Regions from separate parts of the Streptomyces sp. NPDC039430 genome, predicted to be linked through region 2. Evidence: riboswitches for the same ligand, from Rfam matches in the RefSeq annotation. Region 2 holds a riboswitch; each other region holds the start of a gene.

Region 1 (7,266 bases), on a different contig from region 2:
GTGCGTCTCGGCCGCCAGATCGCGCTTGACCTGCTCCCAGCCCTCGCGCGCCGCCTCCTCGTTGGAGTACTGCGCGTCGCGCTGCACCCAGGACCAGCCCTCGCCCATCTTGTGCCAGGCGACAGGACCGCCCTCGCCGCTCGCCCCCAGCACCTTCAGCGCCCGCTCCTCGCCGACCTTCCACTTCGCGGACTTCACGAACTGGAACACCCCGACCGGCCACCCCTGCGTCCAGGCGCGCAGAGCGAGCCCGAACGCCGCCGTCGACTTGCCCTTGCCGGTGCCGGTATGGACGAGGACGAGCGGACGGTTGCGGCGCTGGCGGGTGGTGAGCCCGTCGTCCGGTACGGATTCCGGCTGTCCCTGTGGCATCAAGCGGCCCTCCTGGGTCGTCCGTTGTGTGCGTGCGTCTGCCGTACATCCCGCTGTACGTCCCTGACCAGGCCCGCGATGCTGTCCGCGCGCAGCTCGTCGAGCGTGATGGCCGTACCCTCCAGATCCGCGGCGAGCGACGCGGCCAGACCGAGCCGTACCGGACCCGACTCGCAGTCCACGACCACCGAGGCCGTCCCCTCCGAGGCGTGCAGCCGCGCCGCGCGCGCCGCCAGCGCCACCGGATCCGCGCCGTCCGCCGGCCGCGCGCCGGTCGCCCGGCCGTCCGTCACCACGAGCAGCAGCGGACGCCGCGCCGGGTCCCGCATCCGTTCCACCCGCAGCACGTCGTGCGCCTTGAGCAGCCCGGCGGCGAGCGGCGTACGCCCGCCCGTCGGCAGCGACTCCAGCCGGGCCGCCGCCGCGTCCACCGACGAGGTGGGCGGCAGCGCGACCTCCGCCTCCTTGCCACGGAAGGTGATCAGACCGACCTTGTCGCGCCGCTGGTACGCGTCCAGCAGCAGGGAGAGCACCGCGCCCTTCACCGCGCTCATCCGCCGCCTGGCCGCCATCGAGCCCGACGCGTCGACCACGAACAGCACGAGATTCCCCTCGCGCCCCTCCCGGGTCGCCTGCCGCAGATCGTCCCCGCGCACCACCAGGCCGGGACCGCTGCGCCCGCGCGCCCGCTGGTGCGGGGCCGCCGCCTGCACGGTCGCCGCCAGATGCAGCTTGGTGAGCGCGCCCCTGGGCTGCCGGGACCCGGTCGTCCTGCCGTGCTCGGTACGGGCCCGGGAGCGCCGCCCGGCCGCGCCCTCGCCCAGACCCGGCACGCTCAGCGTCTTCGTACGGAACGGTTCGGCGGCCCGTACGGCGGACCGCTCACCGGCCCCGGCGCGGCCCGTCCGCCCCTGGGGCTCCGCCTCCGCGGGCGTGTCGTCCCGTGCCCCCGGGTCGTGCTCGACGGGCGTGTCGTCCTGCCCGGACCCGGACTCGTGCGGCGTGTCGGGGCCCCCGGATCCCTCAGGACCGGACCGCGGCGGGATGCCACCGCCCCCGCCGGGCCCGTCAGGACCCGGGTCGTCGTCCCCGCCGTCGCCGTCCTCGCCCTTGAACTCGTCCAGCGTGTCGTCGAGCTTGTCCTCGTCGAGCCCCGGCGCGTCGAAGGGGTTGCGGCGCCGCCGGTGCGGCAGCGCCAGCAGCGCGGCCTGCCGTACGTCCTCGGCGCGCACGTCCGTACGCCCCGCCCACGCGGCCAGCGCCGCCGCGGTCCGCGCCATCACGATGTCCGCCCGCATCCCGTCCACCTCGAACGCGGCGCACGTCGCGGCTATCCGGAGCAGCGCGGCGTCCCCGAGCCGCACCTCGGGCAGCAGTGCCCGCGCGGCCACGATCCGGTCCCGCAGCGCGGTCTCCTCCTCGGCCCAGCGCGCCGCGAACCCGGCCGGATCGTCGTCGAACGCCAGCCGCCGCCGTACGACCTCCACCCGCAGCTCCGGCTCGCGCGAGGCCGCGACCTCCACGGTCAGCCCGAAACGGTCGAGCAACTGCGGCCGCAGCTCGCCCTCCTCGGGGTTCATCGTCCCGACGAGCAGGAAGCGCGCCGCGTGCCGTACGGAGACGCCCTCGCGCTCGACGTACGAGGCACCCATGGCGGCGGCGTCCAGCAGCAGGTCGACCAGGTGGTCATGGAGGAGGTTGACCTCGTCGACGTAGAGCACCCCGCGGTGCGCGTCGGCGAGCAGACCGGGCTCGAAGGCCTTCACGCCCTCGGACAGCGCCCGCTCGATGTCCAGCGCGCCCACGAGACGGTCCTCCGAGGCGCCCACGGGCAGCTCGACCATCCGGGCGGGCCTGGACGTGCCAGGAGCCGTCTCGTGCGGCCCGTCGGGGCATCGCGGATCGGGCGCGGCGGGATCGCAGCTGAACCGGCATCCGGCGACGACCGGCACCTCCGGCAGCAGCGCCGAAAGGGCCCGTACGGCCGTGGACTTGGCGGTGCCCTTCTCACCCCGCACGAGCACACCGCCCACGGCGGGGCTCACCGCGTTGAGCAACAGGGCGAGCCGCAGATCGTCCATTCCCACCACGGCGGTGAACGGAAAGGGGGTGCTCATATGCTGATCGCTCCTTCGAAGATGGTCGTCATGGCGCTCCCGGCGGAATGAAGGGCAGCCCCGGGGGCGCGCCCTCCTCGATCAGGCGCATCAGCGCGTCCGTGTCCGCGTGCTCCTCGATGAGGTCACCGAGCAGGTCGAGCTGTTCCTCCCGCAACGCGCCGAAGCTCGTGCCGGGCGCGGGGACGAAACGCCGGCCCGCGGTCCGCGCCACCTCCGTCAGGAACCGCCGCCGGAACGCGTCGCTCTCCAGCGCCCCGTGCCAGTGCGTGCCCGTGACAGCCCCCACCCGGCAGCCGTCCAGCGCCCGTCCGTCTGTGTCGGAGACGAAGGCGTCGCCTCCCCGTACGTCGGCGACGCCGTGATGGATCTCGTACCCCTCCACCGTCTCGCCTAGGGCCACGCCCACCGGCCTGGCCAGGGTCTTCTCGCGGGCGAACCGCACCCGTACCGGCAGCAGTCCGAGGCCGGGCACCGCGCCCGCCCGGGACTCCACCTCGTCGTCGATGTGCTCGCCCAGGAGCTGGTAGCCGCCGCAGATCCCCAGGACGGGACGGCCCTCCGCGGCCCGCCGGGCGAGCGCGTCGGCGAGCCCGCGCTCGCGCAGCCACGCCAGCGCCTTGACCGTGCCGCGCGTGCCGGGCACCACCACGAGATCGGCGTCGGCCAGCTCCTCCGGCCGGTCCACGAACCGCACGACGACCCCCGGCTCCGCCGCCAGCGCGTCCGCATCGGTGAAGTTGGACATCAGCGGTACGGCGCAGACCGCGACCCGCAGCACGTCCTCGCCGTACGGGGGAGCGGCAGGCGACTCGCGTACGGCGCCGCGCGCCGAGACGCGCAGCCCGTCCTCCTCGTCGATGCCCAGACCGTGCCGGAACGGCAGGACGCCGAGCGTGGACCGCCCCGTGATCCCGCGGAGCATCTCAAGACCGGGTTCGAGCAGGGAGACGTCGCCCCGGAACTTGTTGACCAGATAGCCCGCGATCAGCTCCTGGTCCTCGGGGGACAGGAGCGCCGTCGTCCCGAAGAACGAGGCGAAGACGCCGCCCCGGTCGATGTCCCCGACGACCACCACCGGCAGCCGCGCGGCCCGCGCGATGCCCATGTTCACGATGTCGGTACGGCGCAGATTGATCTCGGCGGGGCTGCCGGCCCCTTCGCAGATCACGGCGTCGTAGCTGCCGCGCAGCCGCTCCAGGCACTCCAGGACGGGCCCGAGCAGCAATTCCCGCCGCCCCTCGTGCGGTGTCCGCCCCGGGGACGCTTCCTGAGAGGTCCCGAAGAACCCCCTGGCGCTCATTTCTCCCACCGGCCGCCCCATCAGCACCACTTGGCTGCTGCGGTCACTGCCGGGCTTCAGCAGGACCGGGTTCATCAGCGCCGTCGGTTCGATCCGGGCGGCCTGGGCCTGCATCGCCTGGGCCCGGCCGATCTCCGCGCCCTCGCGCGTCACGAACGAGTTCAGCGACATGTTCTGCCCCTTGAAGGGCGCGACCTTCACCCCACGGCGCACCAGCCAGCGGCAGATCCCCGCCGTGACCACGCTCTTGCCCGCGTCGGAGGTCGTGCCGGCTATCAGCAGCCCCCCGCCGCGCCCGCCCCTGCTCATCCGCGTCCCTTTCGCCCGGTCCCACGGCGTAGCGCGCGGTGGGCGAGTCCGTACCCGAAACGGCCCGCCACACAGACCGCGAGGGCGGCCACGGTCACCCGGCGCGACAGCCGTACGGCCCGCTCGATGTCCGCGACCCCGGCCGGCCGGCCCTCGCCGTTCAGCACCGGCCTGTGCTCCACGCGCCCGCCGTACGCGAGCGTCCCGCCCAGCCGTACGCCCAGCGCGCCGGCGAACGACGCCTCCACGGGGCCCGCGTTGGGGCTCGGGTGTTTACGGGCGTCCCGCCGTACCGCCCGCAGGGCCGCGCCGGGATCGCCGCCGACCCCGCCGGCCAGCGCACCGGCGAGTACGGCGGTCAGCCGGGCGCCCGGCGCGCCCACGACATCGTCGAGCCGGGCCGAGGCCCAGCCGAACCTGCGGTACCGGGGCGAGAGATGACCCACCATCGCGTCCAGCGTGTTCACGGCACGGAATCCGGCGAGCCCCGGCACGCCCGCCACCGCCCCCCACACCAGCGCGCCCACGACCGCGTCGGAGGTGTTCTCGGCGACCGACTCCACCACGGCGCGCGCGATCTGCTGTCCGTCGAGCGCCCGCGGGTCACGGCCGCACAGCCGCGGCAGCCGCTCCCTGGCCCGTTCGACGTCCCCGGCGGTGAGCGCGGCGCCGATGGCGCGTGCCTCACGTCCCAGCGAGGTGCCGCCGACCACGGCCCAGGTGGTGGCGGCGGTCAGCGCCACGGAGGCGGTGCGGTGGTCCCGTACGCCCCGGGCCGCCAGCGCCGCGACCCCGGCGGCTCCTCCGGCGCATACCGCGGTGTGCAGTGCGCCCCAGCCCCGGTGGTCGCGCCACAGCCTCCGCTCGACGGCCGTCGCCGCCCGGCCGAACGCGGCGACGGGATGGCCCCGGCGCGGATCGCCGAACAGCAGATCACCCAGGAGGCCCACGGCGGCGCCGTAGGCGAAAACACGCTCGGCGGGCCGACCCCGGCCGCGCACGACGGCCGAACGGCGGCCAGGCATGGCGAAATGTCCTCACTCAGGGTCCGCGCCCCGGCTCGACGTGATGCGGCGGCGAGAGTTCCTGGCTCCTGGAGACGTGGCTCGCAGTGACAGTGGCGGGACCGCGCCGGATTCGCACCGGCTTCCTCTTCTGCCGTCGTCAAATGGCCCCGGAAGTCCACCACGCAGCGCAAACACCCGTCAACTCATCCCTGACCAGCGACGGGACAGTGTGCCGAGCCCCACACGCCACCCCAGCCCCACGGGCACCGAAGAACCGGCCTGGCACGGGCACCGAAGAACCGGCCCGGCACGTGAACCGTGAACCGGCCCGGCACGTGAACCGGCCCCGGCGCGTGACGGACGCGCCGGGGCCGGCCCGGGTCGAGGTGGCGCGGTCGATCCGCCGCCCGGTCAGGCGACGATCAGATAGATCCCGTACGCGACGGCCGCCACGCACAGCGCGAAGCAGGCGTACGCGCCCACGCGGGCCAGGGCCACGGAGCCGGCGGCCCCCTGCGCGCTCGCCTGCTCCTGCTTGGCGAGGCCCACGATGCCGAGGGTGAACAGGCCCACGAGAGCGACGGTGGCCACGAGGCTGACACCGAAGACGGAACCGAGTGCTGCCCAGTCGATGTTCATGCGGTTTCTCTTCCTTACACCGTGGCGGTTCGCGCGGGCTCGCCCGCGGCGTCCGTGGAGCCAGGGGCCGGGATCGTGGTCGACAGTTCCTGCGCGGCACCGGCCGTGGGCGGCGGGGTGACGGCCGCGATGGCGGCGGTGACGACGCCCGCGGGCTCGGTGGTCCCGGCGCCTTCCGCCGCGCCGACGGCTCCGGCCTCGTTCTCGTTCACGTTGGTGTGGTCGACCCGCCGGCGGCGCGAGGCGAGCCAGATCGCCCCGGAGATCGCGACGAGCAGGACGGCGACGACCGCGACGCCCCAGCCGCCCTGGCCGGTCAGGAACTCGGCCCCGGCGGCGACCAGGCCCGCGGCGGGCAGGGTCAGTCCCCAGGCGATGAACATCCGGCTGGCGGTCGACCAGCGGACCACCCCGCCCTTGCGGCCGAGGCCCGCGCCCATCACGGCGCCGGAGCAGGACTGGGTGGTGGAGAGCGAGAAGCCCAGGTGCGAGGAGGCCAGGATGACGGTCGCGGCGCTGGTCTGGGCGGCGAAGCCCTGCTGCGGCTGGAGATCGGTGAGGCCGGTGCCCATGGTGCGGATGATGCGCCAGCCGCCGAGATACGTTCCGAGCGCGATCGCCACTCCAGCGGAGACGATGACCCACATCGGAGGGTTGGAGCCCGGGGCGAGGACGCCGCCGGTGACCAGCGCGAGGGTGATGACGCCCATCGTCTTCTGCGCGTCGTTGGTGCCGTGCGCGAGGGAGACGAGACCGGCGGAGGCGATCTGCCCGGCGCGGTAGCCCTTGGCGGTCGCCTTGTCGTCCGTACGGCGGCCGATGCGGTACGTCAGCCGCGTCGCGAGCAGCGCCGCGAGACCGGCGACGACCGGCGCGGCGAGCGCGGGGATCAGCACCTTCGTGATGACGACGCCGCCGTTGACCCCGGAGGCGCCGACCGACATCAGGGTGGCGCCGATCAGGCCGCCGAAGAGTGCGTGGGAGGAGCTCGACGGAAGGCCGAGCAGCCAGGTGAAGAGGTTCCACAGGATGGCGCCGACGAGCGCCGCGAAGATCACTTCTGTTCTGATGCCCTGTTCGTTGATGAGTCCGCCGGAGATCGTCTTGGCGACCTCCACGGACAGGAACGCGCCGACAAGATTCAGGACGGCGGACATGCCCACCGCGATCTTGGGCTTCAGAGCGCCGGTCGAGATGGTCGTCGCCATCGCGTTCGCGGTGTCGTGGAAGCCGTTCGTGAAATCGAACACGAGAGCCGTCACGATCACGATCGCGAGCAGCAGCGTGATGTGTTCCATTGACCCAGGACCCAGGCAATCTTTTGACGTCAGTGGCCTCGGTGAACGTAGGGAGTCAGAGTGAACGGAAGATGAACTGGGCTCGTCTTCGCGGTGTCCCCATGTGTGGAGAAATCGCCCGCCTGTTCTGCTGAAGTGCCCTGGGCCGTCTTGCTTCCGCCTGACAGGATTCTCTTATGACTGATCAGCGGAGCCGGGACGCGATAGCCGGGGCCTGGCGT
Region 2 (7,266 bases):
CCCGGCCCTGTACGCGGTGCATGCCGTGCTGACCGGTGTCTCCATGGCGCTGACCTGGGCACTCGGTATGAAGGACGGCTTCGGTTTCTCGGCCGGTGCGGTGGACTTCGCGCTCAACCTGGGCATCGCGACCAACCCATGGGGCCTGGCGCTGGTCGGCCTCTGCTTCGCGGCGCTCTACTACGTGATCTTCCGCTTCGCGATCACCAAGTTCAATATCCCGACGCCCGGCCGCGAGAGCGACGAGGAACTCGCCGAGCTGCAGAAGGCGGAGGCGAAGTAGCCTCACCGCACGCTCCGTGGGCCCGGCCGTCGTCAGGAACGGCCGGGCCCACGGCTGTGCGGGGTCCGGCTGACGGGTCAGATCTCGTACACGGTGCCGGGAACGGCCAGCTCCGCCGGGCCCGCGTACACATCACGGGCGTCGGACAGGTTCCGCTCGGCGTCCGTCCAGGGCGGGATATGCGTGAGCACCAGCCTGCGCGCCCGCGCACGCGCGGCATGGGCACCGGCCTCACGGCCATTCAGATGAAGCCCCACGACATCCTCCTTGCCGTGGGTGAAGGCCGCCTCGCAGAGGAACAGATCCGTATCCTCCGCCAGTTCCACCAGCGGCTCGCAGACCCCGGTGTCCCCCGAGTACGTGAGCGACCGGCCGCCGTGCTCGACCCGGATACCGAAGGTGTCGACGGGGTGCGCGACCTTCTCCGTACGTACCGAGAAGGGGCCGATGTCGAAGGAGCCCGGCTTGAGCGTGTGGAAGTCGAAGACCTCGCTCATGGACTTGTCGGAGGGAGTGTCCGCGTACGCCGTGGTGAGACGCTGCTCGGTGCCCTCGGGGCCGTAGACGGGGATGGCGTCACAGCGGCCGCCGTCGAACCGGTAGTAACGGGCGACGAAGTAGGCGCACATGTCGATGCAGTGATCGGCGTGGAGATGGCTGAGGAAAATGGCGTCGAGGTCGTAGAGACCCACGTGGCGCTGCAGCTCGCCGAGGGCGCCGTTACCCATGTCGAGGAGCAGCCGGAAGCCGTCGGCCTCTACGAGGTAGCTGGAGCAGGCCGATCCCGCGGAGGGGAACGAGCCTGAACAGCCGACGACGGTGAGCTTCATGGAGCGAGAACCTCCGTGGCATGGAAGGGGGGCGACGGGGGTCGTGCGGTTCGTCGAGCGTAAGGCGCGAAAGGGCGGGTCGCTCCTCCACAGTGGGCCGTTGTGGGGGAACTCACCTGGCCTGTCACCGGTTCGGATGGGGTGTCGCCCCCCGGCGGTGCGCCTCCCCCGGGGGCGGTCGTGGTGCGCCGTTCTCAGCGGGAGTGAGCGGGATGGTTCGCTCCCTCGCGCACGGCCCGGTGGCTTGCGCGGGCGGTGAAAGGGGGGCGCGCAGGGGTCGTGTCCGGGACACTGAAGCGTGATGTGTGGCGCGCGAGCGCCCGTGTGCTGACTGTGGCCGGCTGCGCGCCGTACGGGGGTCCGGGGGTGTCCCCCGGGAAAGCACGGCATGCCGTCCCGGGCGCGAGCCCCGGAGCGCCGCCCGGCGACAACCCGCACCGGACCACCGGCACCCGCCGAAACGCACCGCGCCACCCGGCGACCACCCGCACCCACCCACCGGCCCCAGCCGAAACGAACCCCCGCCCGCGCCCCCGCCGGAAGGCGCTACGCGCTACGCCCAGAGCTGGCCCTGCAACCTCTCGATCGCCTCTTCCGTCGTCGCCGCCGTATAAACGCCCGTCGACACGTACTTCCAGCCCCCGTCCGCCACCACGAACACGATGTCCGCGCTCTCGCCCGCCTTCACCGCCTTGCGGCCGACACCGATCGCCGCGTGCAGCGCCGCGCCCGTCGAGATGCCCGCGAAGATACCTTCCTGCTGAAGCAGTTCACGGGTGCGTGTGACCGCGTCGGCGGAGCCGACGGAGAAGCGCGTCGTGAGGACGGACTCGTCGTACAGCTCCGGGACGAAGCCCTCGTCCAGGTTGCGCAGGCCGTAGACCAGGTCGTCGTAGCGCGGCTCCGCGGCGACGATCCGGATGCCCTCGACGTTCTCGCGCAGATAGCGCCCCACGCCCATCAGCGTGCCCGTCGTGCCCAGGCCCGCCACGAAGTGCGTGATGGAGGGCAGGTCGGCCAGGATCTCCGGGCCGGTGGTGGCGTAGTGGGCGCCCGCGTTGTCCGGGTTGCCGTACTGGTAGAGCATCACCCAGGACGGGTTCTCGGCCGCCAGCTCCTTGGCGACCCGTACGGCAGTGTTGGAGCCGCCCGCCGCGGGGGACGAGACGATCTCCGCACCCCACATGGCGAGCAGGTCGCGCCGCTCCTGGGAGGTGTTCTCCGGCATCACGCAGACGATGCGGTAGCCCTTGAGGCGGGCCGCCATGGCGAGCGAGATGCCGGTGTTTCCGCTGGTGGGCTCCAGGATCGTGCAGCCCGGGGTGAGCCGGCCGTCCTTCTCGGCCTGTTCGACCATATGCAGGGCGGGCCGGTCCTTGACCGAGCCGGTCGGGTTGCGGTCCTCCAGCTTGGCCCAGATCCGGACGTCGTCCGCCGGCGAGAGCCGTGGGAGCCGGACCAGTGGCGTGTTGCCGACCGCCGCCAGCGGGGAGTCGTACCGCATCAGACCGTGTACGTGTCGAGCGCGCCGCCGGCCACGGCCGGGAGGATGGTGACGCTGTCGCCGTCGGCGAGCTTGGTGGAGACGCCATCGAGGAAGCGGACGTCCTCGTCGTTGAGGTAGACGTTCACGAAGCGGCGGAGCTGGTTGTCCTTGGCCGGGTCGATGAGCCGCTCCCGGATGCCGGCGTGCCGGGTTTCGAGGTCGTCGAAGAGCTTGGCGAGCGTGTCGCCACTGCCCTCGACGGCCTTGGCGCCGTCGGTGTAGGTGCGGAGGATGGTCGGGATGCGGACCTCGATGGCCATGGCATGGACTCCTGTGTCGGGAGAGGGCGTGACGGGCGCGCGGCTCGGGCCCCCGCGCGAGGGGATACGTGGTGCGGACAGCCGGATCGCGGCAGGAAGCGGTGTCGCTCAGCTCGCGGCGCTGGGACAGATGGCACTGGCGAGGCGGCACAGGTCGACGTGCAGCCGCGCCACGAGCAGCGGGGTGCTCGGCGTCTTGTCGCTCACGTCAGGGAAAACCATGCGGTCATCGTAACGATTCCCGGTCGGCGCTCCGGCATGTGATCTCGTATCCCGGACGGTCCCTATCCGTCAGGCGGACGGTGGGAGATAGACGACGGTCGGCGCGCCGGTGGCGGGGTGCGTGCTGACCTCGGCGGTCACCCCGTAGACGGTGGCGAGCAGTTCGGCGGTGAAGACCTCGTGCGGTGTGCCGGAGGCCACGATCCGGCCTTCCTGCAGGACGTAGACGCGGTCGCAGTAGTACGCGGCGAGGTTCAGATCGTGCAGGGCGAGCAGGTTGGTGGTCCCGGACTCCCTGATCAGGGTGAGGATGTCGAGCTGGTAGCGGATGTCGAGGTGGTTGGTCGGCTCGTCGAGTACGAGCAGGGCGGGCCGCTGGACCAGGGCACGGGCGACCAGCGCGCGCTGGCGTTCGCCGCCGGAGAGGGAGGGGAACGCGCGGTCCGCGAGGCCGGCGATCCCGACGCGGCCGAGTGCGGCTTCCGCGAGGGCGGCGTCGGCGGCGGTGTCGGCCTCCCAGAAGCGTTTGTGCGGGGAGCGGCCCATCGCGACGACCTCGCGGACGGTCAGCTCGAAGTCCGGTTGTCCGTCCTGCGGGACGGTGGCGACGCGGCGTGCCCTGGCCTTGGGGGTCATGGCGAGCAGGTCGTCGCCGTCGAGCAGGGCCCGTCCGTGGCTGGGGCGGAGCGTTCCGTAGACGCAGCGCAGGAGGGTGGTCTTGCCGCTGCCGTTGGGGCCGACGAGTCCGACGGTCTCGCCGGGGGCGGCGGTCAGGTCGGCGCTGTCGACGAGCCGCCGGCCGTCGATGGTGCAGGAGAGTCCTTCGAGCCGGAGTGTCGCCGTCATACGGGGGCTCCTTCGGGGCGGCGGCGCATCAGCCACAGCAGGGCGGGGCCGCCGGTGAGCGCGGTGAGTACGCCGACGGGCACGTCCTGGGGCGCGGCGACGGTACGGGCCGCGAGGTCGGCGACGACGAGGAGGACGGCTCCGCCCAGTGCCGCGACGGGCAGCAGGGCGCGGTGGCCCGCGCCGACGGCCATTCTGGCGGCGTGCGGGACGAGCAGCCCGATGAAGCCGACGGCGCCGCTGGCGGCCACCATCACGCCGGTGACCAGAGAGGCGAGGACGAAGACCGCGGCGCGGAAGCGCGAGGTGTCGAGGCCGAGCGCGGTCGCGCCCTCCTCGCCCGCCAGCAGCAGATCGAGCGGCCGGGCCAGGGCCATGAGGAGGGCGGTGCCGAGGGTGAGGACGACGCCGGGCAGGAGCAGGGTGGACCAGCGGGCGCTGCCGAGGCCGCCGAAGGTCCAGTAGACGGCTTCCTGGAAGTGCTCGGGGCGTGCCGAGACGATCAGGATGAGGGTGGTGAGCGCGGAGAGGATGTACGAGACGGCGACCCCGGCGAGGACGAGCCGGCCGCCGGTCATCGTGGAGCGCCGGCGGGCCAGCCCGTACACCAGCGCCATCGCGAGGAGCGAGCCGGCGAAGGCCGCGGCGGGCATGGCGACGGTGGTGGTGATCCCGCCGCCGACGCCGAGGACCATGACGAGTACGGCGCCGACGGACGCTCCGGAGGAGATGCCGAGGAGGAAGGGGTCGGCGAGCCGGTTGCGTACGAGCGCCTGGAGGACGGTGCCGACGACGGCGAGCCCGGCGCCGACGATCACGCCGAGCAGCACGCGGGGCAGCCGTACGTCGAGCACGATGGTGCGGAAGGGGCTGGGGTCGGCGCCGCCGGTGAGGATGGTGATGACCTGGCCGGGCGGGATGCGTACGGAGCCGAGGGCGAGTCCCGCGAGGACGGCGGTGGCGAGCGCGGCGGCGAGGCAGCCGAGCACGAGGGTGTAGCGCAGCCGCCCGTGGCCGGGCGGGGTGGTCCTGGTCATGGCGGGGCTTACTTGACGGACTCGGGGTGGAGCTGCGCGGCGAGCCGTTCGATGGCGTCGGGCGCGCGTACGCCGAGGACCACGTCCGAGAGCGGCATGACGGCGAACCGCTTGTTCCTGACGGCCGGTACGTCCTTGAGCACGGGGTCCTCCAGCAGTCGCTTCTTCTTCTGGGCGACGGTGGTGGAGCCGTAGTCGTAGATGACGATGACATCGGGCTTGCGGGCGACGACCTGTTCCCAGGTGGCGTCGCCGAAGGACTTGCCGAGGTCGGCGAAGACGTTGCGGCCGCCGGCGCGGGTGATCAGTTCGTTGCCGATGCCCGTGCCGCCCGCGGTGAAGGCGGTCTTGTCGCCGCTGTCGTAGACGAAGACGGAGAGCGGCTCGACGCCCTTGAGCGGGGCGGCGGTGTCGGTGACGGTGGTGCGCGCGGCGGCGATCCACTTCTCGGCGCGGTCGGGGACGCCGAAGGTGCGGCCCGTTTCGCGGACCTCCCGGTAGATGTCGTCGAGGGTCGTCCTGCCGCGGGGGCAGTTCTCCACGTTGAGCCGGGTGTGGATGCCGGCGGACTGGAGGTCGTCGCGGCCGCGGCCGTCCTTGGCGGCGAAGGCGCTGGCGTAGCCGCCGTAGACGAAGTCGGGGTTGGCGGCGAGCAGCCGCTCCTTGGAGGGGTACTCCTTGGCGAGCACCGGGACGCTCTTGTACGCCTTCTCGTAGGCGGGGAGGATCCGGTCGTCCAGCCAGGCGGTGCCGACGAGGGACTTCTCCAGGCCGAGCGCCAGCATCACTTCGGTGACGTGCTGGTTCATGGTGACGACGCGCTTCGGCGGCGCCTGGTAGGTGGTTTTCACGCCGCAGTTGGTGACGGTGTACGGGAAGCCGGGCGCGGTGGCCGCGGCCCGCGCGCCGTCCTTCGCGTCCGTGGTGGCGGCGCCGCCGCAGGCGGTGAGCGGGAGCAGTACGGCGGATATGACGGCGGACGTGAGCGCACGGCGGCGCCGGGACAGCACAGACACGGCAGGGCCTCCTCCGGGGGATTTCCGCGTCCCCTGGCTGGTGGGAGAAGGGCGGCAGGTCAGTTCCTGGCTGCCAAGCTGGGCTTGGTCACAGTGGCGGGACCGCGCCGGATTCGCACCGGCTTCCTGATCCCCACCGCCTCGGTTTCGGCGCTCAGTGTGTCAGACCTGGCGAGCGCCGCGACCGGCGCCTCGGCCGATCCCGGCCTCAGACGATCTCGACGTCCTCTTCCGTGACCTCGCCCTCGACGATGCGGTACGAGCGGAACTGGAACGGGCCCGAGTCGTCGTGGTCGGCGGTGGAGACGAGGACGTAGTGGGCGCCCGGCTCGTTGGCGTACGTGATGTCCGTACGGGACGGATACGCCTCGGTCGCGGTGTGCGAGTGGTAGATGATCACCGGCTCTTCGTCGCGGTCGTCCATCTCCCGGTAGAGCTTGAGCAGATCCGCCGAGTCGAACTCGTAGAAGGTGGGCGAGCGAGCGGCGTTGAGCATGGGGATGAACCGCTCGGCCCGGCCGGTCCCGGCGGGGCCCGCGACCACGCCGCACGCCTCGTCGGGATGGTCGGCGCGCGCGTGCTCGACGATCTTGTCGTGCAGGGCCTGCGTGATGGTGAGCATGGAGAAAATATAAAGGGACGAGTACGGCCCCCGGATCCGGGAGGGAGTTTCCCGGTTTCCAGGGGCCGTCGGGCAGGGGCCGTCGGGGCCTCGGCTTGGTCAGGGCCGTCGGGGCCTCGGCGCGGTTACTCCGCGGAGGCGTACTCCGGGGTGGAGTCGCCCGCCGCGGTCCGCGGGGCGCGGCGCTTGAGGTACTGCCAGCCGATGACGAGACAGACCGCCCAGACCGCCCCCACGTAGAGGGAGACCCGCGCGTCCTTGTCGTACGCGATCAGGCAGGTGACGAGGGCGAGGAAGCCCACCGCGACCCAGCTGAACACCGAACCGCCGGGGGCGGGGAACGACGACGCGGGCAGCAGGCCCGCCCGTACCCCGCGGCGGTAGCGGATATGGCTGATGAGGATCATCATCCAGGTCCAGATACCGGCGGCGGTGGCCACGGATGTCACATAGCCGAAGGCCTTCTCCGGGACGATGTAGTTGAGGACCACACCGATGCCCATGAGGGCGACGGAGACGGTGATGCCGAAGGCCGGGGTCTTGCGGGAGTTGAGCTTGCCGAAGAGCTTCGGCGCCTCGCTGTTGGCGGCGAGGTCGCGCAGCA
Region 3 (7,266 bases), on a different contig from region 2:
CGTCGCAGCCGCCGTGTCATGAGCGCCGGGGCGCGTTCCACGAGGCGTACGGGCTCGGGGCGTCCGGCCATGCGGGCCAGCCAGTAGGCGCGGTCCTCCTGGTGGCGGTCCGAGGCGCGGTAGGCGAGATCGGCCTCGACCAAGCGGGAGATCCGCCAGTCGCCGGGGGCGGGAGACCGGTCGCCGTCGGTGTAGATCTCCCCCGCCCGGCGCGTGATCAGCGCGACGCCCATGCCGTCGTTGACGATGTGGTGGTAGCGCTGGTACCAGGTGACATGGTCGTCCGTCAGGCGCAGCAGGACCTGGGCGAAGAGGGCGCCCCGGGCCGGATCGGCCGGGCGGTCGCGCTCGGCGTCCATCCAGTCGGCGGCGGCCCGCTCGGGGTCCGGGGCGCTGCGCAGGTCGACGACGGTGACGTCGAAGGGGACGGGTGCGGGCGTCTGCCGGGGTCCGCCGTCTCCGGCGCCGACCCGCACGTGCAGGCTCTCGGCTTCCCCGACGGCCTGCCGGACGGAGGCGGCCAGGCGGTCGAGGTCGATGTGACCACGCAGGTCCAGGGTGAAAACGATGTTGTAGGCGGAGCTGTCCGGGTCGATCTGCTGGGCAAGCCAGATACCGGACTGCCCACCCGTGACGGGTATGCCGGAAGCGGATGTCCGGTCCGACTCGACGTCAAGCATCGTTCGAAAGGGCCTTTCCCTGGTGGTACGTCAGTGAGGTGTGTCGTGGGCCCCGCCCGTCCGCGGCGCTGCCGGCGCGGAGGGACGGGGACCCCGTTGGACCGGCGCCTACTTGATGGCCGCGATCAGCGGCTCGACCTCGTCGATGGCGTACGGGATCGAGAGGACGGTGTTGAAGGAGAAGGCCGCGCCGATGTCCGGGTCCTGGTAGGGCACGAAGAGGTCGCGCTTCTCCTGGTGGACCTTCAGCTTCCGGTAGAGCGGCTCGGCCTTGATGCGGTCGTTGGCCTCCGTGCTGGAGGTGACCCAGACGAGACGGTCGACGTCGAGCACGTTCAGCTTCTCGGCGCTCAGTTCGGCCACGTTCCAGCCCGGCTTCGCCAGGGTGTCCAGCTCGGGCTTGAGCTTGAAGCCGAGCTCGGAGAAGAAGATGGACTTCGGGTCGGTCTTCGTGAAGCCCGAGTACTTGCCCGCCTCGAAGCTGTCGGCGACGGCGAGGGTCTGCTGGGCGAATCCGGGGTTCTTCTCGCGCACGGCCTTGAAGCGCGCGTCGATGCCGGCGATCAGCTTCTCGCTCGCGGCTTCCTTGCCGAGGGACTTGCCGATCTGCCGGGTCATCACCTGCCAGGACGCCCCGTAGTCGGGCAGGCCCTTGGGCTGGGCGACGACCTTGGTGAACTTCGAGAGCGTGTCGTACTGCTCCTTCTTCATCCCCGAGTACTGCGCGATGACCAGGTCCGGCTTCAGCGCCGCGATCTTCTCGATGTTGTACTCGTCACGCTCGCCGACGATCTCCGGCTTCGTGGACCCCCACTTGTCCTTCGTCCAGGGCCACTTGCCGTACGGCTGCTCCTTGAACCAGTCGACCGCCCCGACGGGCTTGACGCCGAGCGCCAGAACCGCGTCCTGGTCCGACAGGCCCAGGGTGACCACCCTCTTGGGCTCCGACTCGACCGTCGTGCTGCCGTACTTGTGCTCCACGGTCACCGGGAAGGCGGCCGACGAGCCGCCCGCCGCGTCCGAGGGCTTCGACTCGGCCGTGTCGGTACCGCCCCCACAGGCGGACAGAGCGAGTGCGGCGACGATGGCGACCGCCACACGGGGGAGGTAGCTGACGCGACGCGTCGGACGGGGGCGCGTACCAGTGGACACGGTTGTTCCTTTCACGGGGATTGCACGGTGCGTGCCACGCCCGTCGCGTACGACGGCGCAGGAAGGCGAGCGTGGCGGTGGGGCCGGGGAGTTCTGCCGGGGCCGGGGGGTTCTGCCAGGGAGGGATGCCGGGGACGAAGGAGTCCTCAGCGGACGGAGCCGATGCCGTCGGCGACCGGCCGGGACTCGCCCCGCGCGGGCTCCTGGCCACGGTCGAGGATCGAGTCCAGGATCTCGCCGACCCTGATCGCGGTGTTGGAGAGCAGGGACGACGTGATGCCGTGCGTGTGCTCGGTACCGCCCTGGAGGTAGATGCCGCAGCGCAGTTCGGGGTCCGTCGTGACGCGGTAGTCCCGCTCGACGCGGACACGGCCCTGGTCGTCGCGGTGGCAGCTGTCCGCGACGCCGCCGAGGAGGCCGAGGGGGTCGGCCTGGCTGTAGCCGGTGGCGAGGACCACGACGTCGGCGTCCAGCACCTCTTCCTCGCCGTTGACCAGGGAGGTGACGGTGGCGCGCACCTGGTCCCCGGCCTCCTCGACGGCGGTCAGCCGCGAGATGTTGAGGAACCGCAGCCGCTCGGTGCCCAGGACCTTCTCCTGGTACGCCTGCCGGTACAGGTCGTCGATCAGATCGATGTCCACGACGGAGTAGTTGGTGTTGCCGTGGTAGTCCATCAGCCGGCGCTTGATGTCGTCGGGGGCCGTGAAGTACTCGTCGACCGCCTCGGGATCGAAGATGCGGTTGGCGAAACTGCTGTCGTCGGCGGGGCTGTAGCCGTAGCGGGAGAAGACCGCGCAGACCTCGGCGCCCGGGAAGCGGCGGTGCAGATACGCCACGTTCTCCGCGGCGCTCTGGCCGGCGCCGACCACGATGAAGCGCGTGGGGTCCGCGCCCTCCAGGCCGTCCACCTTCGCGAGGAGGTCGGAGTTGTGCCAGACCCGCTCGGTCCGCTCGATCCCCTCCGGCAGGAGGGGGCGCAGCCCCGTGCCGATGACGAGGTTGCGGGCACGGTGGACGACCGTCTCCGTGCCCGAACGGGCCGTCACATCGAGGTACTCCACGACTCCGTCGCGTATGACGGGGGCGACGGCGACGACCTCATGGCCGTAGGAGACCATGTCGTCGACCTTCGCCGCGGCCCACTCGAAGTAGTCGTGGAACTCGACGCGGAGCGGGAAGAGGTTCTTGTGGTTGACGAAGTCGATCAGCCGGCCCTTGCTCTGCAGGTACCGCAGGAACGTGTACTCGCTGGACGGGTTGCGCAGCGTCACCAGGTCCTTGAGGAAGGACACCTGCATCGTCGCGTCGTCGATCAGCATGCCGCGGTGCCAGCCGAAGCTCGGCTGGCTCTCGAAGAAGTGAGCAGTGACCGCCTCCTGCCTGCCGACGCTCGCGTTGTGCTCGCTGAGCGCGATCGCCATGGCCACATTGGACGGCCCGAAGCCGATTCCTATGAGGTCGTGGATCAGAGGTGCGTCGCCAGGAAGAACCTGTGACATGTCACTCCCATCGTGCGGGACAGCCGCCTGTCAGGCGTGGGTGAGAAGAAACGAAGACGCCGAGCCCGCCGAGGACACCGGCCAGTCGAACTTAGGTAAAGCTAACCTGACCTAGCTCGACCTGTCGACCGGACGAATCGGGCAAGCGGCCCACCTCGGCGTCGAACGGGCCTGGAAACGGCGCCCGTTGCATCCTTAGGTAAGGCTTGCTTTACTTACTGCGATCATTCGCTCTTCTGAGGAGGAACCCCATGCGGGTCGTCATGTTCGGTTACCAGACCTGGGGACATCGCACGCTGCGAGCACTCCTGGACTCCGAGCACGACGTGGTGACGGTCGTGACGCATCCCAAGAGCGAGCACGCCTACGAGAAGATCTGGAGCGACTCGGTCGCCGACCTGGCCGAGGAGCACGGCGTCCCCGTCATCATCCGCAACAGGCCGGACGACGAGGAGCTGTTCCAGCGGCTCAAGGAAGCCGGCCCGGACATCATCGTGGCCAACAACTGGCGCACATGGATCCCGCCGCGGATCTACGGCCTTCCCCGCTTCGGCACACTGAACATCCACGACTCGCTCCTGCCGAAGTACGCCGGCTTCTCGCCGCTGATCTGGGCCCTCATCAACGGGGAGACCGAAGTCGGCGTCACGGCCCACATGATGGACGAGGTGCTCGACGCGGGCGACATCGTGGACCAGCGCGCGGTGCCGGTGGAGCCCACCGACACCGCCACCGACCTGTTCCACAAGACGGTCGGCCTCATCGCCCCCGTGACGGTCGGCGCCCTGGACCGGATCGCCTCCGGGCAGACCGAGTTCACCCAGCAGGACCGCTCCCGGGCCACCTTCTTCCACAAGCGGGCCGAGGAGGACATCCGGATCAACTGGGACTGGCCGGCCGACGTCCTGGAGCGGCTGGTCCGCGCCCAGTCCGCGCCGTACCCGAGCGCCTTCACCTTCCACAGGGGCAAGCGTCTGGAGGTGCTGACCGCGGTCGTTTCGGAGGGCCGCTACGGAGGCACGCCCGGCCGCGTCTTCTACCGCGAGGGCGAGGGCGTGGTGATCGTCGCCGGCGCGGACGCCCGCACCGGACGGAACCACGGCCTGGCCATCACCCGCGTACGGACGGAGGACGGCCGCGAGCTGCCCGCGACCGAGTACTTCACCTCCATGGGCGGCTACCTCACCAGCCGTCCCTGAGGACCGGCCCCTGGCGACGCGGATCCCGCGTCCCACGTCACGTTCCGGAATGTGAGCGGTGGTGCGCGAGAAACGGTCCGCCCTCCAGGGTGGACCGTGCAGCTGGTTCGCCCTGTCCGCCAGGCAGGCGCGTCGTAAGAGGGAACCCGGTGGGAATCCGGGACTGCCCCGCAGCGGTGAGCGGGAACGACCGCCGTCATACGCACTGGATCCGACCGTGGATCTGGGAAGCGACGGCCAGTAGGAATCTGCCCCGGCAGACGTGCCCGCGAGTCCGAAGACCTGCCCGTTGCCCGTACGTGACCGATCGCGTGCGGATATCCCGGTGACCTCGTGGGCGGGTCGGCGTACATCACCAGACGGAAGGCCGCGCCGACGCGCGCGCCGGGTCCGTCCGGTTCGTCACCCCTTCGCGTTCGCGTCCCGTCTCCGGGAGTTCAGGAATCTTCTCGCGAAGGAGATTTCCGTGACAGCGAAGTCCGCGGCAGCACGGGCCACCGTGTGCGGCTACCCCCGCCAGGGCCGGAACCGTGAACTGAAGAAGGCCATCGAGGGCTACTGGAAGGGCCGCGTCACCGCCGACGCCCTCCAGGAGACGGCCAAGGACCTGCGCCGTTCGCACTGGCGGCAGTTGGCCGACGCCGGCATCAGCGAGGTGCCGACAGGTGACTTCTCGTACTACGACCACGTCCTGGACACCAGTGTCATGGTCGGCGCCGTCCCCCAGCGGCACCGCGCGGCCGTCGAAGCAGGCGCGCTCGACGGCTACTTCGCGATGGCGCGCGGCAACCAGGACGTGGCCCCCCTTGAGATGACCAAGTGGTTCGACACCAACTACCACTATCTGGTCCCCGAGTTGGGGCCGGACACGGTCTTCGCGGCCGACTCCGCCAAGCAGGTCGCCGAGCTGGGGGAAGCCCTCGCGCTGGGACTGGCCGCCCGCCCGGTGCTGGTCGGCCCGGTCACGTATCTCCTGCTGGCCAAGCCGGCCCCGGGGGTGGCCGCCGATTTCGAACCACTCACCCTCCTGGACCGGCTGCTGCCCGTCTACGCCGAGGTGCTCGCCGCACTGCGCGCCGCCGGCGCCGAGTGGGTCCAGCTCGACGAGCCCGCCCTGGCCCAGGACCGCACGCCCGCCGAGCTGAACGCCGCCGCCCGTGCGTACCGCGACCTCGGCGGTGCGGCCGACCGGCCGAAACTGCTCGTCGCCTCCTACTTCGACCGGCTCGGCGAGGCCCTTCCCGTCCTGGCGAAGGCACCGGTGATCTTGTCGAGGTGTCGCAGCACCTCGGAGGGCGGGAGGCCGAGGTCGGCCGGCGTGGCGGTGGCGGTGCGCGGGCGCCCCATCGCGGCTGCCGCGGCGATGCCGCTGCCCATCACATCGCCCACCACGAGCGCGGTCCTGTCCTCCGCGAGGGGGATGACATCGAACCAGTCGCCGCCCACCTCGTTGGCGGCCACCGCGGGTTGGCAGCGCGTGGCCACCTCCAGGCTCTCGGGCGGCGCCGGCCGCGGCAACAGGCTGCGCTGGAGTGTCACCGCCGTGTCGCGGACGCTCTCGTACAGGCGCGCGTTGTCGAGGGACACCGCGGTCCGGCCCGCCAGGTCACCGGCCAGGATCGAGTCGTCCGCCGTGAACGGGAGCGCGTTGGGACCGCGCGTCAGGCTCAGCACTCCCGATGGCTCGCCCTGGGCGGTCAGCGGAATCGCGAGATATGACTGGATGCCGCTCCCGGCCAGGCAGCGGCCGCTCCGGCGTCACGGGCGATGCGCGCCAGATCTCCTTCGTCCACGTGCGCCACCATGACCGGGTGACCGGTCCGCAGGCACTGGGTGACCAGCCGGTCGGCGTCGTAGCGGACCAGCTCGTCGGCGGTGCCGACGGCGGGTGCCACCTCTGTGGGGCAGGCGGCCTTCACCGCGAGGGGGCGCACGACCACCGGGCCGCTGTCGAGTGCCGCGGGCCGGCGATGGCCCGGGGTGGAGTCGAGTACGTCCACCACCGCGATGTCGCTGAGTCCGGGCACCAGGACATCGGCCGGCTCCCGGGCCGTCTGTGTGATGTCCAGCGTGGTTCCGATACGGGCGGAGCCCTCGGCGCTCAGGGCCAGGCGCCGGCGTGCCTGGGCCGCCGCTGTGATCGCGGCCGGCCACCAGGTCCGCGCACCGGTCGTCGGCCAGCAGCCGTGCCGCGTGCCGTCCCAGCGCTTCCCGCGCGGAGTAGCCGAAGAGCTCCTCGGCCCGTGCGCCCCAGAGGATGATCCGCCCGGCTCTGCCGAGCGCCACCACCGCGACACCGAGGGCGTCCAGCACCCCGCTCGGCCACTCCGGGAAAGGGCCGGAGAAGTCGCCGGCGCCACCGGCGTCGCGGGGTCCCGTCCCACCCATCCCGGTCGCTCCTTCCACCCGCCGGTGCGGGGCGCTTCCGGCGCGGGCCCCGGAGCCGCGGCGCCGGAATGATCCCCGTGCCCTTCCGGTGCTTCCATGGTCTCCCGAGACGGTCGGCGACGCACCGTACCGGCCGGGGCCGCGTGGTCACGTTCCGTGGTGCGCTGTCGGGGGCGTACACCACATCAGGCCCGGTGCTGATTTCTCAGCACCGGGCCTGACCTGCTGTGTTTCATCCGCCGGGGCGATGGGCCGGCAATCCGCCGCCCCGTCGAACCGGGCTCGTTGGTTACGCCGGGTCGATACGGGAGATGCTGCCGCCGATGCCGAGCACATACAGCTCGCCGT
Region 4 (7,266 bases), on a different contig from region 2:
CCGGAGTGGTGTCCGGCGAGCGCGTCCTTGGACTCGGCCGCGCCGATGAAACCGACCGGCACTCCGATGACCGCCGCCGGGCGCGGGGCGCCGTCCTCGATCATCTCCAGCAGCCGGAAGAGGGCGGTCGGCGCGTTGCCGACGGCCACCACCGCGCCTTCCATCCGGTCCCGCCACAGCTCCAGCGCGGCGGCGCTGCGTGTCGTTCCCAGCTCGGCGGCGAGCGCGGGCACCGACGGATCGGAGAGGGTGCAGACGACCTCGTTGTCCGCGGGCAGCCGTTTGCGGGTGACCCCGCTGGCGACCATCGCCACATCGCACAGCACGGGCGCGCCCGCGCGCAGCGCCTCGCGGGCGCGGACCACCACACCGGGGCTGAAGGCGAGGTCGCGGACCAGGTCGACCATGCCGCAGGCGTGGATCATCCGCACCGCGACCTGGGAGACCTCGGCCGGCAGCCCGGTGAGGTCCGCCTCGGCGCGGATCGTGGCGAAGGACTGGCGGTATATCGCCGCGCCGTCCTTCTCGTACTCGAACCCTGTGGGCACTGTGGACACCGTGGTCTTCTCGCTCATCTCGTCGAACTCGTCGAACTCGTCGAACTCGTCAAAGGGGTTGTGCGTGCCGCCGCAACCGCGTCGGCGAGTTCCGGTCCTGTGGTGGGGGACTTCGGGGTGGTGTCCGGGGCGTCTCCCTGTACGGAGATGTCGTAACGGCCTTCGCCCGTCGCGACCACATCCACCCACCGGCCCCGCGGATGGCCGCAGCGGCGTGCGCACCCCGACCAGTAGACGGGCAGGCCGCCCGAGCCGTGGGACACGGCCGCCGCCGCGTCGGACCGTACGTCCGCCAGCGCCTTCGCGCAGCCGGGCCGGCCGGTGCAGGCGCCGACGCCGTGCCAGGGGGAGCCTGGGCCGGTGATCAGCCCGGCCGTACGGAGCCGGTCCAGGGCGGAGCCGGCCGCTGCCGGAGCCACCCCCGGCACGATCACTCCGCGCCACGGGGTCACGCGCAGCGGTCCGTTCGCCGCCGCCGCGAGCAGCCGCCACTGCGCCACGGTCAGCCGGCCGAGGCGGGCGTGGACGGAGAGGGCCATGGTCCCGTCGGGCGACGGTACGAGGCCAGGAACGGGACCTGGAACGGGACCGGACGCAGGGCTCGGAACGGGACGAGGAGCAGGGCTCGGAACGTGATCCGGAACGGGGTCCGGAATGGGAAGCTCCTCTTCCGAGCCCGAGCCCGAGCCCGAGCCCGAGCCCGAGCCCGGACCCGGGTGGTTCGGCCCCGCACCCGCCGCCTCCGCCCCCGTCACGTACTCCGTCCCGATCCCGGCGTCCCCCAGCCCCGCCCGTACCGCCGCCTCCAGCCCCCGGCCGTACTCGGCGGGCAATTCCCGTACCCGCCACGCCCCCGAGCCACTCGCCTCCGCGACCGTGAGAAACGTCTCCGCCGCCAACAGGGCCGCGCGCGGTGCGTCCTCGGGGGTCACGCGCAAGCCCGACCTGTTTGCCCCGATACGTACGACAACCGACTCGTCCCCGCGTGCGAGCAACGTCACATCGGCGCCGAGGGCCGCCACATCACCGCGTCCGTCGTCCAGCGCGAAGAGGAACCGCCCGGAGAGCGCCGCCGCCCGCGCGCTCGCGCACAGCAGCCCGTCCAGCTCACGCGCCCACAACTGGACGTCGGCGGACGGGAGTTCGTCGAGCCCGGCCAGCGGTGACGCCACGATGTTCCGTACCCGCTCGTGGGTCTCCGAGGGCAGCAGCCCGGCCTCGTGCAGCAGCCCGGCGAGTTCCGCGCCGCGGTTCCCGCCCACGTCGTCCAGGCCGCGCAGTTGCACATTGCCGCGGGAGGTGAGGTCCAGATGTCCGTCGCCCAGCCGCTCCGCCGCGTCCGCCAGTACCTCCGCCTGACGGACCGTCAAAAGTCCGGCGGGCAGCCGCAACCGGGCCAGCCGGCCGTCGTCCGCGGTGTGCAGCCGCAGCGCGCCGGGGCAGGCGTCGCCGCGCTCCCGCAGAGGGGCCCGTACGGACTCCTGCGAGGACTCCCGTACGGCGGCCCGCGGGGGCGCTTCGTCCCGGTTCACGGGTGTTGGCGAGGTGGGCGGCATGGCGGCGAGCATACCCACGCGCCCACGCCCGCTCCCGTCCCGCCGCCGGGCCGCCTCTCCGGCCACCACGGCCGGCCACGGCGCCGCTCGCCACCCAGCCATCGCCCGGTCACCCGCCCGGTCGCCATCCAGCCATCACCCAGCCACCGTCCGGCCACCGCCCGGCCCGCTCCCGCCCCTGTCGGGCCCGTATCAGCCTCGTATCGGCCTCCTACCGGCCCGCGTTCCAGGCACCCTCCCCCGCCCGTGACCTCAGCACTTACTATGCAGACGACGGGTCTGCCCAGGCCCGTCAACGCCAGCGACGGCGTCTTGGGGAGGAAGCCCGGTGCGAACCCGGCGCGGTCCCGCCACTGTGAGTCCGGCAGCAGCCGGGCGAGCCAGGAACTCCCGCCGTCCTCCACACCTCGCCCGGGGCGCGGACCCCGAGGAAGGCCAGACGCCGCATGCTTCTGCTCCTGTCGACGTCCGACACCGATCTGCTGAGCGCCCGCGCGGCGAACGCGGCGGGCGGGCCCGTCCCGTACCGCTTCGCCAACCCCGCCCGGCTCGCGCTCGACGAACTGCCCGCGCTGCTCGACGGCGCCGACCTCGTGGTCGTACGGCTCCTCGGCGGGCTGCGCGCCTGGCAGGACGGGATCGACCTGCTGCTCGCGGGCGACCGGCCCGTCGTGGTCCTCACCGGTGAACAGGCCCCCGACGCCCAGCTGATGGAGGCGTCGACCGTCCCCATCGGTATCGCGGCCGAGGCGCACGCCTATCTCGCGCACGGCGGTCCGGCCAACCTGGACCAGCTCGCGCGGTTCCTCTCCGACACGGTCCTGCTCACCGGCCACGGCTTCGAGCCGCCCGCCGCCGCGCCCACCTGGGGCCGGGTGCCCCGTCCGGTACGGGCCACCGCGCCGGGCGCCGACCGGCCGACGGTCGCCGTGCTCTACTACCGCGCGCACCACCTCAGCGGGAACACCGCCTTCGTGGACACGCTGTGCGAGGCCGTCGAGGCCGCCGACGCCCGCGCCCTCCCGCTCTACGTCTCCTCCCTGCGCGCGCCCGAGGCCGAGCTGCTGGTGGCCCTGCGCGAGGCCGACGCCATCGTCACGACCGTGCTCGCGGCCGGCGGCACCAAACCCGCCGAGGCGTCGGCGGGCGGGGACGACGAGGCATGGGACGCGGGGGCGCTCGCCGCGCTCGACGTACCGATCCTCCAGGCCCTCTGCCTCACCGGCAGCCGCGCCGCCTGGGAAGAGAGCGACGAGGGGCTGTCCCCGCTGGACGCCGCCTCGCAGGTCGCGGTGCCGGAGTTCGACGGCCGCCTGATCACCGTCCCGTTCTCCTTCAAGGAGCTGGACCCGGACGGTCTGCCGGTCTACGTCGCCGACCCCGAGCGGGCCGCCCGCGTGGCCGGGATCGCCGTACGCCACGCCAGGCTGCGGTATGTCACGAACGCCGAGAAGCGCGTCGCGCTGGTCCTCTCCGCGTACCCCACCAAGCACTCCCGTATCGGCAACGCCGTCGGTCTCGACACCCCCGCCAGCGCGGTGTCCCTGCTGCGCCGGCTGGACGAGGAGGGCTACGACTTCGGTTCCGAGCCCGTCCCCGGGCTGGCGTCCGGCGACGGCGACGAGCTGATCTACGCCCTCATCGAGGCCGGCGGCCATGACCAGGAGTGGCTGACCGAGGAGCAGCTCGCCCGTAACCCGGTCCGTATCCCGGCCGCCGACTACCGGCGGTGGTACGGCCAACTCCCCGCCGAGCTGCGCGAGTCGGTGGAGCGGCACTGGGGGCCGCCGCCCGGTGAGATGTTCCTCGACCGCAGCCGCGTCGGCGCGGGCGGGGACCCGGACGGCGACATCGTGCTCGCCGCCCTGCGGCGCGGCAATCTGCTGATCCTCATCCAGCCGCCGCGCGGCTTCGGCGAGAACCCCATCGCGATCTACCACGACCCCGATCTGCCGCCCTCGCACCACTACTTGGCGGCCTACCGCTGGATCCAGGCCGCCCGCGAGGACGGCGGCTTCGGCGCCGACGCGATGATCCACCTCGGCAAGCACGGCAATCTGGAGTGGCTGCCCGGCAAGAACGCGGGAATGTCGGCGGCCTGCGCCCCCGACGCCGCGCTCGGCGACCTGCCGCTGATCTACCCGTTCCTGGTCAACGACCCGGGCGAGGGCACGCAGGCCAAGCGGCGCGTGCACGCCACGCTCGTGGACCATCTCGTACCGCCGATGGCGCGCGCCGAGTCGTACGGCGACATCGCGCGCCTTGAGCAGCTGCTCGACGAGTACGCGGCGATCTCGTCCATGGACCCGGCGAAGCTGCCCGCGATCCGCGCCCAGATCTGGACCCTGATCCAGGCGGCGAAGCTCGACCACGACCTCGGGCTCGAAGACCGGCCGGACGACGACGGGTTCGACGACTTCCTGCTCCATGTCGACGGCTGGCTCTGCGAGGTCAAGGACGCGCAGATCCGCGACGGTCTGCATGTGCTCGGCGGCGCGCCGGCCGGCGAGGCGCGCGTCAACCTGGTCCTGGCGATCCTGCGCGCCCGGCAGATCTGGGGCGGTACGGCCTCCCTGCCCGGTCTGCGCGAGGCCCTCGGGCTCGACGAGTCGGCCGCGACCCGTACCGACGCCGACGCGGCGGAGGAGCGGGCCCGCGCGCTCGTCCAGGCGATGGAGGACGCGGACTGGGACCCGGCGGCGGTGGAGGGCGTCGCCGAGGGCCTCCCGGCGGGGGTCGCGGCGATCCTCGACTTCGCGGCGCGCGAGGTCGTACCGCGGCTCGCGGGCACCATCGACGAGATCGAGCATGTGGTGCACGCGCTGAGCGGCGGGTTCGTACCGGCGGGCCCGTCCGGGTCCCCGCTGCGCGGCCTGGTCAACGTCCTGCCGACCGGCCGCAACTTCTACTCCGTCGACCCCAAGGCCGTACCGAGCAGGCTCGCCTGGGAGACCGGCCAGGCACTCGCCGACTCCCTCCTCACCCGCTACCGCACCGACAACGGCGACTGGCCGACCTCCGTCGGGCTGTCCCTCTGGGGTACGAGCGCCATGCGCACCTCGGGCGACGACATCGCGGAGGCGCTCGCGCTGCTGGGCGTCCGCCCGGTGTGGGACGACGCGTCGCGCCGGGTGACGGGCCTGGAGGCGATCCCTCCCGCCGAACTCGGCCGCCCGCGCGTCGACGTCACCCTGCGCATCAGCGGCTTCTTCCGTGACGCGTTCCCGCACGCGATCGGGCTGCTGGACGACGCGGTACGGCTCGCGGCCTCGCTGGACGAGCCGGCCGACGTCAACTTCATCCGCGCCCACGCCCAGGCGGACCTCGCCGAGCACGGCGACGAACGCCGCGCCACGACCCGTATCTTCGGCTCCCGGCCCGGCACGTACGGCGCGGGCATCCTCCAGCTCATCGACAGCCGCGACTGGCGCACGGACGCGGACCTCGCCGAGGTCTACACGGTGTGGGGCGGCTACGCGTACGGCCGGGAACTCGACGGCCGCCCGGCGCGCGACGAGATGGAGACCGCGTACAAGCGCATCGCGGTGGCCGCCAAGAACACCGACACCCGCGAGCACGACATCGCGGACTCGGACGACTACTTCCAATACCACGGCGGCATGGTCGCCACCGTCCGCGCGCTCAAGGGCACGGCCCCCGAGGCGTACATCGGCGACTCGACCCGCCCCGAGACGGTCCGTACGCGCACGCTGGTCGAGGAGACGTCACGGGTCTTCCGCGCCCGTGTGGTCAACCCCCGCTGGATCGAGGCGATGCGCCGCCACGGCTACAAGGGGGCCTTCGAACTGGCCGCGACGGTCGACTACCTCTTCGGGTACGACGCGACGACGGGCGTGGTCGCGGACTGGATGTACGACAAGCTCACGGAGACGTACGTCCTGGACCCCGAGAACCGCGAGTTCCTCCAGGAGGCCAACCCCTGGGCCCTGCACGGCATCGCGGAACGGCTGCTGGAGGCGGAGTCGCGCGGGATGTGGGCGAAGCCCGACCCGGCGGTGCTGGACGCGCTGCGGGCGGTGTTCCTGGAGACCGAGGGGGAGTTGGAGGGGGAGTTGGAGGGGGAGGACTGAGCCCGGTCCGGGGGCGGGCGCGGGGCGCGAGGCCGTTGCGGAGGACACGCACCATGCCGCGCGGCCCGGCGCTGCCGGCTCTGCCCGGGCTCCCGCGTCTTTCGTGTGGACACGGCGGGCCCGTCCTTCGGGCGGACGGCGCTGCCGTGAAGACAGCCCCTGATGTCGCGGCGGCCAACAGCCCGCACATGCCTTCGCGTCATCGCGTCCGCCACTGATCCGTCACGGAGAGCAAGGCTCATCTCCGACATCCGCCCGAGGCGTCCAACCGCGCCTTTCAGCCACGCAGTTGGCGGGCCGGAGGGGGCCGGGGCGGCGGCGCGTCCGGGCGGCGCCGCGTCCGGGGCGGGGTGGCGTCCGGTTCGCCGTGCGCGTGCCCCGGCCTTGTCCTCCGGTTCCGTCCGTCAGGTGGGGATGGGCTTGGTCTTCGTGCAGTTCTTCCATTCGACCCAGGGCCGGGCGCCGCCGTTCTTGGGGCCGGTGGCGTAGGTGGGGTCGCCGGTGATCGTCTGGTTCTTCTCCTCGTGGGTGATGTCGATGCCGAAGAGTTTGAAGCCGAGGGAGAACTGTCCGGCGGAGATACCGAAGCCGATGCCGAGTGAGGCGTTCCACCAGTCGGTGTTGGCCTCGTAGTCGAGCCGGCTGAGCTTCCCCTTGTTGTGCAGGAGGTGTTCGAGCGGGCCGGCGTCCGAGTCCGGTACTTCCGCGGCGTCGGAGGGGGAGGGCAGCGGGTTGCTGGCGGGGTCGTCGCCACGCCCGCGCAGCCAGTCCTCGACGGTGGTGCTGTCGGTGTCGTTGTCGAGGATGAGCTCGGCCGTCTCGGTGTGTATCCGCGACTCGGTGGATCCGCCGCCGCCACCGACATCGATGGTGACGGGACCGGCGTTGGCGCCTCCCTCGACCTTGACGCCGCCGCCGTCCCCGGCTTCCTGGCTGGTGGTGATGACCAGCTTCTCCGGGTGGTGCGGGTCGTCGTTCTTCTCCTCCTCGTCATAGGCCGCCGCGTCGTACGTGACCGCGACCTGCTGCATCCTCTCGCCGGTGGCGACGCCGCCCGCGCCG

The links. A riboswitch is a leader RNA that binds a small molecule or an ion and turns the genes downstream of it on or off. The one in region 2 is predicted to bind cobalamin.
Region 1: it holds a riboswitch for cobalamin, as region 2 does, so the genes downstream of both, ACZ7LS_RS32690 (cobalamin biosynthesis protein) here and ACZ7LS_RS04380 (ABC transporter substrate-binding protein) in region 2, are expected to answer to the same signal.
Region 3: it holds a riboswitch for cobalamin, as region 2 does, so the genes downstream of both, ACZ7LS_RS21400 (5-methyltetrahydropteroyltriglutamate--homocysteine S-methyltransferase) here and ACZ7LS_RS04380 (ABC transporter substrate-binding protein) in region 2, are expected to answer to the same signal.
Region 4: it holds a riboswitch for cobalamin, as region 2 does, so the genes downstream of both, cobN (cobaltochelatase subunit CobN) here and ACZ7LS_RS04380 (ABC transporter substrate-binding protein) in region 2, are expected to answer to the same signal.

The regions. Positions count from the first base shown of each region.
Region 1 is NZ_JBVKAK010000020.1:53,758-61,023, reverse strand. It holds gene cobO (cob(I)yrinic acid a,c-diamide adenosyltransferase) at 1-372, opposite strand, end outside; gene ACZ7LS_RS32700 (putative cobaltochelatase) at 372-2,489, opposite strand; gene ACZ7LS_RS32695 (cobyric acid synthase) at 2,518-4,101, opposite strand; gene ACZ7LS_RS32690 (cobalamin biosynthesis protein) at 4,098-5,126, opposite strand; cobalamin riboswitch at 5,110-5,306, opposite strand; gene ACZ7LS_RS32685 (hypothetical protein) at 5,520-5,747, opposite strand; gene ACZ7LS_RS32680 (inorganic phosphate transporter) at 5,762-7,045, opposite strand; gene ACZ7LS_RS32675 (class II aldolase/adducin family protein) at 7,222-7,266, shown strand, end outside.
Region 2 is NZ_JBVKAK010000001.1:1,013,890-1,021,155, forward strand. It holds gene ACZ7LS_RS04345 (PTS transporter subunit EIIC) at 1-283, shown strand, start outside; gene ACZ7LS_RS04350 (MBL fold metallo-hydrolase) at 361-1,113, opposite strand; gene ACZ7LS_RS04355 (PLP-dependent cysteine synthase family protein) at 1,667-2,617, opposite strand; gene ACZ7LS_RS04360 (MoaD/ThiS family protein) at 2,617-2,919, opposite strand; gene ACZ7LS_RS04365 (putative leader peptide) at 3,028-3,141, opposite strand; gene ACZ7LS_RS04370 (ABC transporter ATP-binding protein) at 3,211-3,987, opposite strand; gene ACZ7LS_RS04375 (FecCD family ABC transporter permease) at 3,984-5,024, opposite strand; gene ACZ7LS_RS04380 (ABC transporter substrate-binding protein) at 5,033-6,031, opposite strand; cobalamin riboswitch at 6,081-6,227, opposite strand; gene ACZ7LS_RS04385 (M67 family metallopeptidase) at 6,249-6,662, opposite strand; gene ACZ7LS_RS04390 (amino acid permease) at 6,788-7,266, opposite strand, start outside.
Region 3 is NZ_JBVKAK010000008.1:203,863-211,128, forward strand. It holds gene ACZ7LS_RS21380 (amino acid adenylation domain-containing protein) at 1-680, opposite strand, end outside; gene ACZ7LS_RS21385 (iron-siderophore ABC transporter substrate-binding protein) at 789-1,832, opposite strand; gene ACZ7LS_RS21390 (lysine N(6)-hydroxylase/L-ornithine N(5)-oxygenase family protein) at 1,979-3,331, opposite strand; gene ACZ7LS_RS21395 (methionyl-tRNA formyltransferase) at 3,583-4,530, shown strand; cobalamin riboswitch at 4,617-4,834, shown strand; partial or broken gene ACZ7LS_RS21400 (5-methyltetrahydropteroyltriglutamate--homocysteine S-methyltransferase) at 4,997-5,794, shown strand; gene ACZ7LS_RS21405 (PP2C family protein-serine/threonine phosphatase) at 5,743-6,270, opposite strand; gene ACZ7LS_RS21410 (PAS domain S-box protein) at 6,289-6,918, opposite strand; gene ACZ7LS_RS21415 (PQQ-dependent sugar dehydrogenase) at 7,208-7,266, opposite strand, start outside.
Region 4 is NZ_JBVKAK010000021.1:39,311-46,576, forward strand. It holds gene ACZ7LS_RS33220 (precorrin-8X methylmutase) at 1-575, opposite strand, end outside; gene cobG (precorrin-3B synthase) at 572-2,113, opposite strand; cobalamin riboswitch at 2,371-2,522, shown strand; gene cobN (cobaltochelatase subunit CobN) at 2,560-6,204, shown strand; gene ACZ7LS_RS33235 (hypothetical protein) at 6,609-7,266, opposite strand, start outside.